3 regions of the Aquaspirillum soli genome follow, and region 3 is predicted to be linked to each of the others. Evidence: predicted binding sites of a transcription regulator. Region 3 holds the regulator's gene; each other region holds the start of a gene.
The links. The regulator FNR, encoded in region 3, switches genes on or off when oxygen is low (the NO sensors DNR and NnrR bind a similar motif). The targets are predictions, from matches to a motif close to TTGATNNNNATCAA.
Positions count from the first base shown of each region.

Region 1: a site for FNR is predicted at 1,387-1,400, ahead of ACYVJG_RS09555 (OmpW/AlkL family protein). Genes of this name have one in related genera too.
Region 2: a site for FNR is predicted at 1,725-1,738, ahead of ACYVJG_RS09175 (M61 family metallopeptidase). Genes of this name have one in related genera too.

Region 1 is NZ_BAAGTM010000010.1:28,468-32,049, reverse strand. It holds gene ubiD (4-hydroxy-3-polyprenylbenzoate decarboxylase) at 1-1,304, opposite strand, end outside; gene ACYVJG_RS09555 (OmpW/AlkL family protein) at 1,564-2,172, shown strand; gene ACYVJG_RS09550 (porin) at 2,545-3,582, shown strand, end outside.
Region 2 is NZ_BAAGTM010000009.1:51,454-55,035, forward strand. It holds gene ccoN (cytochrome-c oxidase, cbb3-type subunit I) at 1-1,415, opposite strand, end outside; gene ACYVJG_RS09175 (M61 family metallopeptidase) at 1,769-3,571, shown strand.
Region 3 is NZ_BAAGTM010000004.1:212,434-216,015, forward strand. It holds gene metW (methionine biosynthesis protein MetW) at 1-200, shown strand, start outside; gene ACYVJG_RS06360 (AmpG family muropeptide MFS transporter) at 197-1,441, shown strand; gene fnr (fumarate/nitrate reduction transcriptional regulator Fnr) at 1,438-2,202, opposite strand; gene hemN (oxygen-independent coproporphyrinogen III oxidase) at 2,307-3,582, shown strand, end outside.

The DNA of each region.
Region 1 (3,582 bases), on a different contig from region 3:
TGCTCGATCAGCGTGGTATCTCGTACGGGGTCCATTCGTGTTGTAATGGCCCAAATGACTTCCTTCCAGTCACGGGTATTAACATCCTCATCAACAATGACAATAAACTTGGTATACATAAACTGGCGTAGGAAAGACCACACACCCATCATTACCCGTTTTGCATGGCCGGGGTATTGTTTTTTGATACTGACCACTGCCATGCGATAACTGCATCCCTCTGGCGGCAAGTAGAAATCAACAATTTCTGGAAACTGCTTTTGTAAAATCGGTACAAAAACTTCATTGAGTGCGACACCGAGAATCGCAGGCTCATCTGGGGGTTTGCCGGTGTACGTACTGTGATAAATCGGCTGCTGGCGCATGGTGATGCGCTCGATGGTAAACACGGGAAAATGATCTTGTTCATTGTAGTAACCGGTGTGGTCACCATAAGGGCCTTCCAGTGCAAGATCATTTGGATAGATAAACCCTTCCAACACTATTTCGGCACTTGCTGGGACCTGTAAATCTGATCCAATGCACTTCACCAGTTCAGTGCGACTGCCGCGCAGTAAGCCAGCAAATTGGTATTCACTTAATGTGTCCGGTACGGGTGTCACTGCACCTAGAATGGTGGCGGGATCACAACCCAAGACCACTGCAACGGGGTACGGTTGATCGGGAAAGCGTTGTCTAAATTCTCGGTAGTCGAGGGCGCCACCACGATGTGCCAGCCACCGCATAATGACACGATTACGACTGAGTACCTGTTGGCGATAAATTCCCAAATTTTGTCGTTTTTTATTTGGCCCTCGGGTGACAGTGAGTCCCCAAGTGATTAAAGGTGCAACGTCACCTGGCCAACAATGTTGTATTGGTAGCCGACTGAGATCAACTTCCTCCCCTTCCCAAATAATATCTTGGCATGGCGCCTTTTTTACCTCTTTTGGTGCCATGCTGAGCACTTGCTTCAGTAATGGCAGTTTGTCCCATGCATCCCGCAGCCCTTTGGGGGGCTCTGGCTCTTTGAGATAAGCCAAGGTTTTGCCGATTTCGCGCAACTGCGCTAGATCTTCGGCTCCCATACCTAGGGCAACCCGTTCTGGGGTACCAAATAAGTTGGCCAACACAGGAATGTCATAGCAGGTGTTGCCATGTTGTGGGGTTTGAAACAACAAAGCAGGGCCACCTTGTCGTAACACACGGTCTCCAATCTCTGTCATTTCTAAAATGGGTGAAACTGGGCGTGAAATTCGGTGGAGTAACCGTTTTTTTTCTAGTAAATCGATAAAATCTCGTAGATCGCGATAAACGAATGACATTTTCTTATGGCTTCTCATGCGAAAAATAGGGTTTGATGCAGTGAAAACTGTCGTCAATTTGCTGCATTGAGTTCGCTGCTGTTTGATTTAAGTCATATCCACACCGGATTAGCGTCTGTTTTTTACAACAACAGGGTTTTTTTCATACTCTAGCTTGGGTAGAGTGCGTGCAGTTAAAAAAGTTTACCCTGCTTGACTGTGCGGTAGTAACCGCTTGGTGGCAAGTTTTTGAAAATCGTTTGTATCTTCGGAGAAAAACATGAAAAAAATCGCTCTCGCCCTCGTGGCTGGCTCGTTGTTCGCTGGTGTTGCTGCTCCTGCTTTTGCTGAAGCGGGTGATGTGTTGGTTCGTTTGCGCGCTATTAGCATCAACCCAGAAGAGTCTCGTACCGCCACCATCAACGCTTTGGGCGTGAATGTGTCGAACCAAGTGGTACCAGAACTCGACCTGACCTACTTCGTGACCAAAAACTTGGCTGCTGAATTGATCTTGGGCACTGCCCGTCACGAACTGAAATCTGGTGGCACCAGCTTGGGCAAAATCAGTCACTTGCCTCCAACTGTGACTTTGCAATGGCACTTCAACCCAGAAGGTCAAATTCGTCCATACGTTGGTGCTGGTCTGAACTACACCTTCTTCTACGACAATGACCTGAAATTTGCTGGTAAAAAATTGGACGTGGAAAGCGGTAGCTTCGGTGGCGCTTTGCAAGCAGGTGTTGATATTGGTGTGACCAAAGACGTGTTCGTGAACGTGGACGTCAAGAAAATTTGGATTGATACCGATGTGAAATTAGATGGTGCCAAAATTGGTAACCTCGGCATCAACCCATGGGTCTTCGGTGTGGGCGTAGGGATGAAGTTCTAAGCTTTATTTATTCCCTCTCGTTGTATCTTGCGGCACTGTTTTTTGGCAGTGCCGTTTTTTTTCTGTCATTTGTCGGATGGTGTTATGCCATGGTGTTGTGTTTTTTGTACACCTTTTCTGAAGATGACTTGATGTGTGTGTTTTTTGCAACACTGGCTTAAACACAAAAATGTTTTTTTAAACATGATGTTATGTGTTTTTTGTTTGCTGCAGTGCTTTGATTGTCGTGTTATGACTTGGCCGGCGTTGGTGTTTTTGCAACGATGACCGCTATATTGCACTGCAAAGACTGGTGTTCGTGTTGCGCTGGTTTTTCTCAAGCTGGGCTGTGATGTTGCCAGCTTTGTCCAACAAAAATTAAGGATTCTTGCGATGAAAAAGTTGATTGCGATTGCAATTGCTACTTTGCCAGCTGCTGCAATGGCTGACGTGGTTCTGTACGGTAAATTGGCTGCTGAAGTTGGTTACAACAAAACCTTGGGTGACTCCTTCGCGATGGCACCTAACGGCGACCTGAAAGGTGGCATGACCGTTAACATGGTTGACACCTCTCGCATCGGTTTCAAAGGTTCTGAAGACCTGGGCAATGGCCTGAAAGCGATTTGGCAAGTTGAGCAAGGCCTGAGCTTCGACGACAACGCTTCCGGCAACCGCTTCGCAACCCGTGACAGCTTCATCGGTGTTGAAGGTGGCTTCGGTAAAGTGCGCGTGGGTCGTTTGTCCACCTACCAAAACAGCGACATGGAACAAGTTGATCCATGGATGTACGGTTCTGCCAAAGGCAGCGTAAACGGTTTGGGCATCTTCACCCGTACCGACGGCCGTGTGAACAACGCTATCCGTTACGACAGCCCTAACTTCGGTGGCTTCACTGTGTCCGCCCTGTACGGCGCTGACGAAGTGCGCGCTTACAATGCTGGCGAACGCACTGACAAAAACACCGCTAACTTGGCTGTTGCTTACAGCAACAACGGTATCTTTGCCGCATACAGCTACTTGCGCTACGGCGATGCCATCAAGAACAACGAAGCTGGTCATGGTCATCGCGTAGAAGCCGGTTACGATGCTAACAACCTGTACGTGGCATTGGGCTACCAGCAAGTTAAAGGCGGTGAAGAAGCTAGCTACGGTTCTTACTCTGGTGCGATCCCTGCTGGTTTAGCTGGTAACGAAGTGAAAACTCGTGAAATGGCATTGACTGCTTCCTACACCATCGGTGCAATCACGCCTCGCGTGTCCTTTGCTAAAGGCTGGGACATGAAAGTGAATGGCAAAGAAGCTAACGACTCTGGCTACAACCAATTCGTGATCGGTGCTGACTACGCATTGTCCAAGCGCACTGCTGCTTACGTGTCCTACGGTCAAGTGAACTGGGACAGCAACATTGCTAAAGATACCGACAAAGAGCAA
Region 2 (3,582 bases), on a different contig from region 3:
TGAGTGGAGAGAGCCGGAATCTTGGCATCCACAGCACGACCGAGGCCAGCGGTACGCCATACGTTGTAGGCCATCAGGAACATACCAGCCAGATACATAAAGCCACCCAGCAGACGGATAAAGTGGTATGGATAGGTTGCTTTCACCACTTCAGCAAAAGCGTAGGTCAAAGTGCCATCTGGGTTCAGCGCACGCCACATCAGACCTTGCATCACACCAGAGATCCACAACGCAGCGATGTACAACACAACGCCGACAGTTGCCATCCAGAAGTGCGCTTCAATCAGTTTGTTGGAGTACATTTGTTCACGACCGAACAAGCGTGGCACCAAGTAGTAGATAGAACCGATACTGATAAAGCCCACCCAACCCAAAGCACCAGAGTGAACGTGACCCACAGTCCAGTCAGTGTAGTGCGACAAGGCGTTGACGGTTTTGATCGACATCATTGGGCCTTCGAAGGTGGACATACCATAGAAGGACAACGACACAACCAAGAATTTCAACACAGGGTCGGTACGCAGTTTGTGCCATGCGCCAGACAGGGTCATGATACCGTTGATCATACCACCCCAGCTTGGTGCCAACAGAATCAGCGAGAACACCATGCCGATCGATTGGGTCCAGTCAGGCAAAGCGGTGTAATGCAGATGGTGAGGACCCGCCCACATATAGGTGAAGATCAGCGCCCAGAAGTGCACCACCGACAGACGGTAGGAATAAACAGGACGGCCCGCTTGTTTTGGCACAAAGTAGTACATCATGCCCAAGAAAGCTGCGGTCAGGAAGAAACCCACCGCATTGTGGCCGTACCACCATTGCACCATCGCATCCACGGCACCGGCGTAAGCAGAGTAGGATTTGGTGAAGGACACAGGCAAGGCCATGCTATTCACAATGTGCAACAGGGCAACGGCGAGAATAAACGCACCGTAGAACCAGTTAGCCACATAGATGTGCTTCACTTTACGGACAGCAATGGTGCCGAAGAATACGATTGCATACGACACCCAGATCACAGCGATCAAGATATCGATTGGCCATTCCAGCTCGGCATATTCTTTACCCGAGGTAAAGCCGAGTGGCAGGGTTACTGCGGCCAATACAATCACCAGCTGCCAACCCCAGAAGGTAAAGGAAGCCAGCTTTTCAGCGAATAGACGAACTTGAGAAGTTCTTTGAACAACATAGTAAGACGTAGCAAACAGCGCACAGCCACCAAAAGCAAAAATCACCGCATTGGTATGCAGGGGGCGCAGACGGCCAAAGTGAAACCACGGGCCAAAATTCAGCTCGGGCCACACCAACTGGGCGGCGATAATCACGCCAACCAGCATGCCAACAATCCCCCAGACCACGGTCATGATGGCAAATTGGCGCACCACCTTATAATTATAAGTGGATTGCGTTTCCATTTAAGGTTTCTCCAAGGTTACAAACGTAAAATCTTGCGAGGTTGCCGCTCTTAGGCTATTGACGGCACGTCCCTCCGCCACCAGCTTGAAATCTCATCCCAACACCTTATCTAGAGATGACTTTTCTGTCGTTTCAACATCCTGACTTTTGAAATTCGACATTATTACCGGTGGATCACCCTGCCCGACACAGATGCTTTTGTATCGGACCGACATATTGCACCGCGCTATTCTACATCCAGACGGGCTTTGTACCAACGCTACATAGGCTGTGGTAGCTGGATTGTATTGTCATGTCTTGACATCTTATTGACCTACATCAAGCGCATTCGGCCTAACAACGAGCAAATCACATGTTTACTGTTCATTATCAGATCTCGGCACATCCCACCCATGCACAAGCATTGGACGTGGCCATCGCGATTACGCTTCCAGCACCACAAGATATACAGCTCATGCTACCAACATGGATACCAGGTAGTTACCTTATCCGTGAGTTCTCACGGCATCTGCACGCGGTAACTGCCAGTACAGCCAAGGGCCAACCATTATCGTGTGAAAAACTCAACAAACACCGTTGGTGCGTCGCAGCAACGGAAACCCATTTTACCGTACGCTACACCGTTTATGCTTACGATTTATCAGTGCGAGGTGCTTACCGTGACCAACAACGGGTATTTATCAACCCCGCTTGCGTTTGTTTGGCACTAGAAAACGCACCAGATACGGCAATTTCACTGACACTTTCACCCTTTGGCAACCCAGACTGGGCGGTTGCAACTGCACTGCCCGCACAGAATGTCGATTCACAGGGATGGGGATGTTACACAGCGACCGATTATCAGCATTTGATCGATTGTCCCATAGAAATCGGTTCGTTTCAGCGAGTTTGCTTTGATGTTGAGGGGCTTCCCCATGAATTTGTTTTATCGGGTGCAGACCAACGAGTCGATCTCTCTCGTTTAGTCAACGACACGGCAGCGATTTGCCGTGAACAAATTCGTTTTTTTGGTGGAGAAACACCATTTACACGCTATGTCTTTTTGTTACATGTTGGGGATAGCCTGTATGGTGGCTTAGAACACACCTCAAGCACCGCTCTCCTTGCAGATCGTAAAGCCCTACCCCTACCCAACCAAGCACAGCCCCATGATGAATATCATGACTTACTCAGCTTGATTAGCCATGAATACTTCCATGCGTGGAATGTCAAAACCATCAAGCCACAGGCTTTCACCCCTTATCAACTACAAGCAGAAAGCTATACCCGTTTATTGTGGGCATTTGAGGGGATTACTTCGTATTACGATGAGCTTTTCGTATTACGTGCAGGGCTGATGTCATTCGAAACCTATTGCAACAAACTGGCCCACAGCATCAGCCACGTTCAACGCCAACCAGGACAACAGCGACAAACACTGGAAGCATCAAGCTTTGACGCATGGATTAAATTTTACCGACCGGACGAAAATACCGCGAATGAAGTCGTCAGTTACTATCAAAAAGGGGCGCTAGCCGCACTGGTACTGGATTTAGCGATTAGACGTCATAGCCAGAACCAAAAGGCTTTAGATGATGTCATGCGCCATCTCTGGCGGCATGTGACAACAACACAACAAGGCTTAGCAGAACACGAATGGGAACAATTGGCCAGTGCCTACCTTGGTTGGGACATTTCACCGCTGTGTGATGTGCTGTTAAGAAGCACACAACCGCTTCCCTTGGCAGCGTATTTGGCTGATGCAGGCATTGATTTAAGTTGGCATGTTGCAGCGCATGACCAAGATAAGGGCAAAGCGATCACCACCGCTACTCCTTTACCCTCTCCAGCAAAATGCAGCGTCAGCTTGGGTGTTCGAACACAAACCGATGTACTAGGGTGCAAACTACACACTGTTTATCAGGGTGGTTCGGCAGCAACGGCAGGCCTTGCAGGTGGTGATATTATTTTAGCAATCAATGGATTACGTGTTAAAGACTTAGACAATGCCTTAGCTGGCTATCAGGCAGGGGATACAATTTCTGTCCATATTCTACGCCGAGAGTATTTATTGCAATTTGAAATTGTTTTGTCAGATAAGGCACTAGATACTTGTTATTTACAACATCCAGATTTTGCATTGCAGCAAAATATCTGGCCAGCTGCTATTCAGTAAAACCAACCCAA
Region 3 (3,582 bases):
CGGTTTCAGAAACTATTCCGTACGATTGGCACAACACCCCTAACATTCATTTGTGTATGTTGCGAGATTTTGAAGCGCTGTGCGCCAAAAATCAGATTGAGGTCAAAGAGCGGGTGGTGATGGACGGCGGTAGTCGAATTGATTTCTTGCCCAATTTGCTCGGCAGTTTGGCGTTTTATCGTATCGGGCGTGCGGCATGAATTGGCAGGCCTTGTTCAATCGGCGCATGTTAATTTGTATTTTTACTGGCTTTGCGTCCGGTTTGCCGCTGTATTTTTTGATCAATCTTTTACCTGCATGGTTACGCACCGAGGGCGTTGACTTAAAAGCGATTGGCTTATTTGCGCTGATTCAGTTGCCCTACACTTGGAAGTTTATTTGGTCGCCCTTGATGGACCGCTTTAGCTTGCCACTAGGGCGGCGGCGTGGCTGGATGTTGGCAACACAGGTGGGCTTGATTGCCTCGCTCGCTGGCTTTGCCGCTTTTCAACCACAACAAGATATTTGGTCGATTGCGGTGTTGGCGGTGGCGGTGGCCTTTTTTAGCGCCAGCCAAGATATTGTGTTGGATGCCTATCGGCGTGAAATTTTGCCCGATGCTGAATTAGGGCTAGGGAATTCTATTCATATCAATGCTTATCGTTTGGCGAGTTTAATTCCCGGTTCCTTGTCGCTGATCTTAGCGGACCATTTACCGTGGCCAACTGTCTTTTGGATCACCGCTCTCTTTATGCTGCCGGGGCTGTTGATGACGTTGACGGTGAGTGAGCCGATGTTGCAAGGCGCTGCACCGCGCACTTTACGCGAAGCCGTGGTAGAGCCATTTCGTGAATTTATTGATCGGGCTGGATGGCAACATGCGCTACTGATTTTAGGATTTATCTTCCTATATAAACTCGGTGACAGCATGGCAACCGCACTGGCAACGCCGTTTTATCTTGATACGGGATTTACAAAATCTGATATTGGATTGATCGCCAAACATGCTGGGCTTTGGCCTGCTGTGATAGGTGGTTTACTCGGTGGAATTTGGATGTTAAAGCTCGGCATCAATCGCGCCTTATGGTTATTTGGCGTGGTGCAGATGGTGACAATTTTGGGCTTTGTCATTCTCGACCAAGTCGGCCCAGATAAACTGACTTTAGCCTTAGTGATTTCAGCCGAGGCGCTTGGGGTGGGTTTGGGTTCGGCGGCGTTTATTGCTTTTATTGCCCGTGCGACCCACCCACTGTATACCGCCACGCAACTGGCGCTATTCACCAGCTTATCTGCCGTACCGCGTACGGTCATCAATGCCGGAACTGGCTATTTGGTGGAAGCATTAGGATGGACACCGTTTTTCTTGCTGTGTACGGTGTTGGCAATACCGGGGATGTTGCTACTGGTAAAAGTCGCCCCATGGCATGAGGCGACTTCAGACAAGACGGCAACGGCTCATTAGGCGTGGGCGCTGTGATCGTCAGCAAAACCGCCTGCACAACCACTGACCAGTTGTTTTAAGTGTTCTGGTTGGAGCAGGCGGATATGTTTATGGTCAACGCTAATCCAACCGTTTGCTTGGAATTTCGAAAGCGTGCGGCTCACTGTTTCGAGTTTCAGGCCTAAGAAACTGCCAATTTCTTCACGACTCATCCGTAAAACAAAGTCGTTGGCGGCAAACCCTCTGGCGGAGAGGCGTTGCGATAAATTCAGCAAAAAGGCGGCCAATCGTTCTTCCGCTTTCATATTGCCAAGCAATAACATCACACTTTGGTCGCGTACAATTTCACGACTCATCAGGCGGAAGAAATGACGTTGTAGGCTCGGAATATCTCGCCCGAGGAGTTCCAAGCGCGCAAACGGCAGCTCACAGACATCCGAATCTTCCAAAGCTTGTGCATCACAACCGTGGGTGTTGCTACTGATGCCATCCAACCCCATGAGATCACCAGACATGTGAAACCCGGTGACTTGTTCACGACCATCATGGCTAGACACACAATTTTTGAAAAAGCCGGTGCGGACCGCGAATAAAGCTCGGAAAGGGTCTCCCGCTCGGAACAGATATTCACCGCGTTTGACGCGGCGACTCTGTCGGATCACCGCGTCAAGCTGTGACATTTCCTCTCGGTTCAGACCAAGAGGCAGGCACAGCTCTCGTAAGCTGCAGTTCGAGCAGGAAACTTTGAGGGTGTGCAGGGGAACAGGACGGGGATCGAGCATGGGTAAATTCTGATATAGAGTGGAATTGAGGGGCGGTTGATTCGTGTCAAAAACAATCTGAGTTGGCTCAGGCACAGTGCAGCCATTGAATAGGATATTTCTTTATGAGCACTGCGAATTTTGCCATGTTAGCTTCTCCATCAGCTCGTTTTGAATTCGACCGTCAGCTCATTGAGCGGTTGGACGGCAGTGGACCGCGTTATACCTCCTACCCGACTGCTGATCGATTTAGCAGCGAGTTTGGAGAATTGGATTATCGACATAGCTTACAGCAAAGGCAAATTGGTGCGAATGCTGGGCCGTTGTCGTTGTATGTACATATCCCTTTTTGCAATACCGTCTGTTACTACTGCGGTTGCAATAAAATTATCACGAAAGATCGTTCGCGTGCAGACCAGTACATAGACTATCTGGAACGCGAACTTGCCTTATACGCCGATTTGCTCGGCGATAAGCAAGATTTGATCCAGCTTCACTTTGGCGGCGGCACACCGACTTTTCTCAGTGATGAGCAGATGACACGGCTGATGACGGCGATTCGCCGGACTTTTCATCTGTTGCCACATGGGGAATTCTCGATTGAGATTGACCCACGCAAAGTCACTGCACAAACCGTCGCGCACTTGGCACAACTGGGTTTTAACCGCATGTCTGTCGGTGTACAGGATTTTAATCCGCTTGTCCAGCAAGCCGTTAACCGCATTCAAAGTGAAGAAGAAACCCGTGTGGTGATTGAAGCTGCGCGAGCTTCTGGCTTTAAATCGATCAGTTTGGATTTGATTTATGGCCTGCCATTACAAACATTGGCTTCGGTACAAGAGACCCTCGATCGAGTATTAGCCATTCGTCCTGACCGTTTAGCTTTGTATAACTATGCCCATCTGCCTTCGGTGTTTATGCCGCAGCGGCGTATCAACGAAGCAGAATTGCCCGTGCCAGAGGTGAAGCTCGATATTCTGCAGATGGCGGTGCAACACCTTGGGACAGCAGGTTATGTCTTTATTGGGATGGACCATTTTGCCCTACCAGAAGATGAATTGGCAGTGGCCTTACAACAAGGGCGGTTGCAGCGTAATTTCCAAGGCTATTCGACTCATGCCGACCATGATTTGATTGCCATTGGTGTGTCTTCGATTGGGAAAGTCGGCCCCAGCTACGCACAAAATCACAAAGAAATCGAGCAATACTATGCAGCGTTGGATGCAGGCCAACTGCCGATTTTGCGTGGTTTATGTTTATCTGCCGATGATTTGCTACGAAGAACGGTGATTCAAGCCTTGATGTGTCGTTTTGCTCTGTCGATGGACGCCATCAGTGAAAGTTTCGGTATTGACTTTAAGCGTTATTTCGCGTGGGAATTGGAAAAACTGGCGGAATATC